DNA from 2 places in the Pseudomonas sp. A39 genome. Region 1 is predicted to be linked to the other one. Evidence: riboswitches for the same ligand, from Rfam matches in the RefSeq annotation. Region 1 holds a riboswitch; the other holds the start of a gene.
What was found. A riboswitch is a leader RNA that binds a small molecule or an ion and turns the genes downstream of it on or off. The one in region 1 is predicted to bind cobalamin.
Positions count from the first base shown of each region.

Region 2: it holds a riboswitch for cobalamin, as region 1 does, so the genes downstream of both, cobO (cob(I)yrinic acid a,c-diamide adenosyltransferase) here and AC3ZU9_RS17825 (ABC transporter substrate-binding protein) in region 1, are expected to answer to the same signal.

Region 1 is NZ_JBYVMD010000022.1:55,423-58,823, forward strand. Features, by position in the region: gene AC3ZU9_RS17820 (FecCD family ABC transporter permease) at 1-704, opposite strand, end outside; gene AC3ZU9_RS17825 (ABC transporter substrate-binding protein) at 701-1,711, opposite strand; cobalamin riboswitch at 1,828-2,022, opposite strand; gene AC3ZU9_RS17830 (hypothetical protein) at 2,126-2,569, shown strand; gene AC3ZU9_RS17835 (DNA/RNA non-specific endonuclease) at 3,047-3,401, opposite strand, start outside.
Region 2 is NZ_JBYVMD010000007.1:206,456-209,856, forward strand. Features, by position in the region: gene AC3ZU9_RS08075 (PQQ-dependent sugar dehydrogenase) at 146-1,459, opposite strand; cobalamin riboswitch at 1,559-1,811, shown strand; gene cobO (cob(I)yrinic acid a,c-diamide adenosyltransferase) at 1,890-2,501, shown strand; gene AC3ZU9_RS08085 (cobyrinic acid a,c-diamide synthase CobB) at 2,498-3,401, shown strand, end outside.

The DNA of each region.
Region 1 (3,401 bases):
CGCACCGGAATGCCGAGGGACGCTGCCGAGTCGCTGCCAAAGGTAAACGCATCCAGCGCCCGACGGTGCCACAGGCAAACGGCCAAACCCACGACCGCCACCGGCACCGCCAACCACACCGATGGCCAGCGCACGCCGCTGAGGTTGCCCAGCAGCCAAAACAGGATGCCGCGCGCCTGTTCGGAACTGGCCGATTTGGTGATCAGGAACGCGGTGAGCGCATTGAACAACTGCGAACCGGCAATGCCCGCGAGGATGATCTGGCCGGTGCCGCTGGCCGAACCGCTGGCGCGGGCCAGCAGGATCACCAGCGCAAACGCCGCCATCGCACCGACAAACGCGCCGGCGGACAACGAAATCAACCCGCCGCCCACGCCCATCAACGCCACCAATACCGCGCCGGTCGATGCGCCGGCGCTGATGCCCAGCAGGTACGGATCGGCCAGCGGGTTGCGCAACAGTGATTGCAGGATCACCCCGCACGTCGCTAACCCCGCACCGCAGGCGGCGGCGACCAGCGCGCGGGTGAGGCGGTAGTTCCACACCACGCCTTCATCAATGGGGTCGAGCACGTAGCCGGCCGCCCACAGTTTGTTGGCGAGCACCTGGAGCACGACCTGCGGCGAAATGGCGGTTTCGCCGATGGCCACGCCGGCGAGTACGGCGATCAGCAGCAATGCCAGGGCGAATAGGGTGCGCATCATTTTGGCAGGTCGTAGCCGTCGATGGCCGTGGCCAGTTGTTCAAGGCCGTCGAACATGCGGATGCTGGCCTGCAACGCCAGGGCGTCGAGGATGATGATGCGGTTGTTTTTCACCGCGTCCATGTTGCGGGTCACTGGGTCGCTGCGCAGGAAGGCGAGTTTCTTTTCATGGTCGTCGGCGGGGTAGCGGCGACGGTCCATGCGGGCGATCACCAGGAAGGTCGGGTTGGCCTTGGCAATGGTTTCCCAGCCGACGGCGGGCCACTCTTCATCGGACTGCACCACGTTGGACAGGCCGAGGGTTTGCAGCATGAACTGGGGAATGCCTTTGTGGCCGGCCACGTACGGGTCGCTGGCCATCTCCGAGCTGGAGAACCACACCAACGCGCTGGCCTGCTTGAGGCCTTTGCTCTGCACGGTGGCGACGGATTTGGCCAAGCGCGCCTTGAGTTCGTCGTTTAACTGCTGGCCGCGATCCTGTACGTCGAAGATCTGCGCCAATTGGCTGATGCTTTTATAAATGGTCTCGATACGGAACGGCTCCAGCCGCGTGCCGTCCGCGCCCACCAGGTTGTCCTTGCCTTCGCAGTCGGAGGGCAGCAGGTAGGTGGGGATCTTCAGTTCATGGAATTGCTCGCGGGTGCCGACCACGCCCTGCGGCCCGACCACCCATTCCAGCTCGGCGGCCACCAGTTGCGGGCGTTTGGCGATCACGGCTTCGAAGCTCGGCTCGTTGTTGGCCAGGCGCTCGATGCGGTCGTTCTGTGCCTTGTACTGCGGTAACACGCTGTTGAACCACAGCGAAGTGCCGACCACTTTATCGCCCACGCCCAAGGCGTAGAGCATCTCGGTAGCGGCTTGGCCGATGGTCACGCTGCGCGCCGGCGCCTGCTGGAAGGTGAGGCTACTGCCGCAGTTTTCCACGGTGAGCGGGTAGTGGGTGGGCGCGGCGTGGGCCAGGGCACAGAAGCCAATGCCGGTGAGCAGGGCGGTAACGCGTGGCAGCATGGGACGATCTCCGAGTGAACCGTACGTGCAACTGGGGAGGTACGGTTCGGAAATACACCCTCGAGCGCTGTGGTAGAGACAGGCAAGAATGTCCTTCCCGGACACCCCGCCGGTTAGTGATTGAGCTTGAGCCGGCAGGTCTCCTGACTGATGCGTCGTCGCCACGCTCCGGCCTTCCCGGACAAGGTCCAGTGGCATCGAGGAGCAGGCTCAGCACCTACAGTTGCGGGGGCAGTTCCGATTGACGCGGGGGGACCGCGCTTCGGATTCCCTATTAGTCCCGTTTGGGAACCGGCGCGGTATGGTAGTCGATCGCGAGGTTGAACGGGAGGCCGTGACGCCAACGGTGGCTCTTTGGCGGTGGGGCTCCTATGATGCGCAGCCAATGGATCGCTTTATCACAAGGAATACACAGTGAAATTATTTCTCGCGTTCGCCCTCGTAGCCACGCTCGCCGGTTGTGCCACCCAGGGTAAATCTGAAAAGCAGATTCTTGACGAGGCCGCCACCGCGTATGTCGCGTCGATGCCGGCCGGGTCGGACAAGCTCCGTTTGCACACGATGAGCATCCCCAAAAGCGGGATGTTCGGCGATACCCTGGCGATTTCCATGGCGGGTGAGCAAAACGCCGCTCGCCTCAGGGGAGAGCTGCTCGATGCCAAACGCTTGGGCGATGTGTTCTTTTTGATTATCGGTGCCGGCACGCCGGTTGATGTTGCGGTGATCGGCAAAGCAGTCGAAGGGCAGGATTTGAAGGGGATGCAGATTTACTACTCGGGTACTGAGGCGCAGAAGGACACGGTGCGTGCGGCGGTCGAGAAAACGCAGGCGCAGTTTCATTACATCAATGCGCAATGAGGGTTTGCCCGTTGGCCTGATAACTCTGGGTACGGTGCCGGACCTGTGGCGAGGGAGCTTGCTCCCGCTGGCGGCCTGACAGATGGCCTGGATGTTGGGTCAGACCGGGTACATATCCGTTGCTGCGGTAACGGCCGCTGTGGGTTCCGCCCTTACGGCGGGTCACTTTTGGAAGAGCGCCAAAAGTAACCAAAAACGCTTCGCCCCAACACTCGGCACCTCGCCTAGGCTCGGTGTGCCCTCACTCCGGCTTGAATCCGTGGGCCGCCGCCACGCGCCATCCATGGCGCGGGGCGGCTAACCCGGCGTCCTGCCGGGTTACCCACGGATTCAAGCCTGCGTTCGGCCAGCGTGTTTGACGGGGCGCCTAAGATCAAAAGCACGATCAAGATCAAGATCAAGATCAAGATCAAGATCAAGAGCGGCTCGCTTCGCATCGTGGTTGGCGTTGGTCGTTATCAACATGTGAGGGCTCGGTTAGAGCCGAATGTCTTCTGGACCTTGTATCAGTGCTTCAATCCGCGTGCCGGTGGCGCGTTCTTCGTTGCTGAAACCGTCGTAGTCGGCCAGGTTGGCGAAGCGGATGCCGGTCAGGCGTTCGATCTGGATGACGCTGCGCTGGTAGGTCCGGAGTTGGCCGAACACCAGATCGAGTTGGCCCAGTTCGCGGCTCTGGTCGATCATGTAGGCGCTGGCGGAAGGTTTGCCGTCGTCGCTGAGGTAGGCGACCACTTTCCAGAACGCTTTGGGGATTTTCACGCCCCGGTAGACGCGGTCGTCATCGGCGAATACCGGGCCGGTAAACACCGTGGCGCGGGCTTTCCAGCGCTGG
Region 2 (3,401 bases), on a different contig from region 1:
TGGGCTTGCTGTGGTGAGCAGGCTTGCCCTGCGCTGGGCTGCGAAGCGGCCCCACCGGATCCTCAGTGAACCCGGCGGGGGACAAGTCGAATCGTCGCGCCTCCCTAATCACAGCAAACCTCCTCCCACATTGGCTTTGCGGTGTTTATTTAGCCGCCGACACGCGCCACACCTTATTCCCCACGTCATCCGCCACCAGCAAATCCCCCTGCTGATCAATCACCACACCTACCGGCCGGCCCATGGCTTTCTCATCCTTGTCGAGGAACCCGGTCAGCACGTCCACCGGCTGTCCTTTGGGTTGCCCACTTTCGAACGGCACGAAGATCACCTTGTAGCCACTGTGCGGCTTGCGGTTCCACGAACCATGCTGGCCGATGAACGCGCCGTGGCTGAATTGCGCTGGAAGCTTGCTGCCCTCTGCGAATGTCAGGCCTAACGACGCCGTATGCGGGCCTACCGCGTAATCCGGTGCAATCGCTTTGGCCACCAAGTCGAGATTCTGTGGGTTGACGCGCACGTCTACATGCTGGCCGTAGTAGCTGAACGGCCAGCCATAGAAGGCGCCATCCTTGACCGAGGTGATGTAGTCCGGCACCAGGTCGCTGCCGATCTCATCGCGCTCGTTGACCGCTGTCCACAGCTTGCCTGTCTGCGGTTCCCAGGCCATGCCGTTGGGGTTGCGCAGGCCGGAGGCGAAAATGCGGTGCTGGCCGCTGGCGCGGTCCACTTCCCAGATCGCCGCACGGCCCTGTTCCGCTTCAAGGCCGTTTTCCCCCACGTTGCTGTTGGAACCGACACTCACGTACAGCTTGCTGCCATCCTTGCTGGCCACCACGTTTTTCGTCCAGTGGTGGTTCAACGGCCCGCCTGGCAGGTCGACCACCTTAGTACCGGCTTGCTTGATCGCGGTTTCGCCCGGTTGATAGGCAAAGCGCAACAGCTTGTCCGAGTCCGCCACGTACAGGTCGTTGCCGACCAGTGTCATGCCAAAGGGCGAATTAAGATTTTCCAGGAATACCGTGCGGGTTTCCGCGACGCCGTCGTGGTCGGCATCACGCAGCAGTGTGATGCGATTCGGGCTCGGTACCCCGGCACCGGCGCGGCCCATGACCTTTTCCATGACCCAGCCACGAATGCCTTTGGAATCATCCGGCTTGGGTGGCGCGTTGGTTTCCGCCACCAGCACGTCGCCGTTGGGCAGTACATACAGCCAGCGCGGGTGGTCGAGGCCCTCGGCGAACGCCGCCACCTGAGTGCCGGCAGCGGCGGTTGGCTTCACGCCTTCGGGCCAGCCGATGGCGGGCGCGATATTCACCGTGGGGATCAGGGTTTTGTTCGGTTCCGGCAATTTGGGCGAAGGCCCGGTGCCGTCGGAGACCTGGAGGGTGGAGCTTTCACCGCAGGCGGCGACGGTGCCGGCGACCATGATGAGTAGGGCAAGTCTGGTTTTATGCATGGTGTTCTCCTTAATACCTGTAAGGGTAGAGGAGGTAGCCGAGGCGTTGGTTCAAGTCCAAAGCCAGCTTTAATTGACGCTCCACCCCCAACCCACTAACCTTCGCGGCTTGTTCCAGGTGCTCCGTGACCCATGGGTCGACGGAGTGAAACAGGGAAGCCGGTGAGTGAGCGCACTTGTACACAGTGCTGCCGCAATTCCGGCGCTGCCCCCGCAACGGTAAATGAGTCAAGACGGTGCCTTTTGCCACTGTATCGCCAGCGATATGGGAAGGCGCACCGTCGGCCTGCCTGCTTGATTAACGCAAGCGCCACTCATGAGCCCGGAGACCGGCCTGAAACATCCAACAGCATCACGGTGGGCGATGCTTGGCTGTCTGTGTTTCTTTTTCCTGCCCGCCGTTTTTGTCCAGCCCCAACGGAGAGCTGCCATGACCGATTCCCCCGAACGCGACGAACGCCACCTGGCGCGCATGCTGCGCAAAAAAGCCGTGATCGACGAACGCATCGCCAATTCCCCCAACGAATGCGGTTTGCTGCTGGTATTGACCGGCAACGGCAAAGGCAAGAGCAGCTCCGCGTTCGGCATGCTGGCGCGGGCCATGGGCCACGGCATGCAGTGCGGCGTGGTGCAGTTCATCAAGGGGCGCAACAGCACCGGCGAAGAATTGTTCTTCCGCCGCTTCCCCGAGCAAGTGCGCTTCCATGTGATGGGCGAAGGCTTCACCTGGGAAACACAGGACCGCCAGCGCGACATCGCCGCCGCCGAAGCCGCCTGGGCGGTTTCCCGTGAATTGCTGCAAGACCCGACCATCGGCCTGGTGGTGCTGGACGAATTGAACATCGCCCTCAAGCACGGCTACCTTGACTTGGACCAGGTCCTCAGCGACCTGCAAGCCCGCCCGCCGATGCAACACGTGGTAGTCACCGGCCGTGGCGCCAAGCCTGAGCTGATCGAAATGGGCGACACCGTCACCGAAATGGGCATGCTCAAGCACGCGTTCCAGGCCGGTATCAAGGCACAGAAGGGCGTCGAACTTTGAATCAGCCCCGTCATTGCCCGGCCGTATTGATCGCCGCACCGGCGTCCGGCCAGGGCAAAACCACCGTCACCGCCGCACTGGCCCGTTTGCACCGCAACCTGGGGCGCAAGGTGCGCGTGTTCAAATGCGGCCCGGACTTCCTCGACCCGATGATCCACGAACGTGCCAGCGGTGCGCCGGTGTATCAATTGGACATGTGGATGGTCGGCGAGCAGGAAAGTCGCCGTTTGCTGTGGGAAGCGGCAGGGGAGGCGGACCTGATCCTCATCGAAGGCGTGATGGGCCTGTTCGACGGTACACCCTCGAGCGCCGACCTGGCGCGGCACTTCGGCGTGCCGGTGCTGGGTGTGATCGACGGCACCGCGATGGCGCAGACGTTCGGCGCGCTGGCGTTGGGCTTGGCGCGTTATCAGCCGGACCTGCCGTTCGCGGGCGTGCTGGCCAACCGCGTCGGCACCCTGCGGCATGCGCAATTGCTTGAAGGCAGCCTCACCGAAGGCTTGCGCTGGTACGGCGCATTGTCCCGCGAGACCGGTATCGAATTACCCAGCCGGCACCTCGGCCTGGTGCAGGCCAGTGAACTGAATGACCTCGATGTGCGCCTGGACGCCGCTGCGCAAGCGCTGGGCAGCAGTTGCGAAGTGGCCTTGCCGCCACCCGTGACCTTTGCCGCGCCGCAAATGATCCCCGCTGAGCCGTTGCTCAATGGCGTGCGCATCGCTGTGGCCCGCGACGAAGCCTTTGCCTTTACCTACGGCGCCAGCCTCGACCTGCTACGTGCGATGGGGGCCGAGTTGAGCTTCTTCTCGCCGATCCACGATCGCGAATTGCCTGACGCCGACAGTCTCTATCTGCCGGGTGGTTACCCGGAATTGCATCATCAGGCGCTGTCGGAAAATA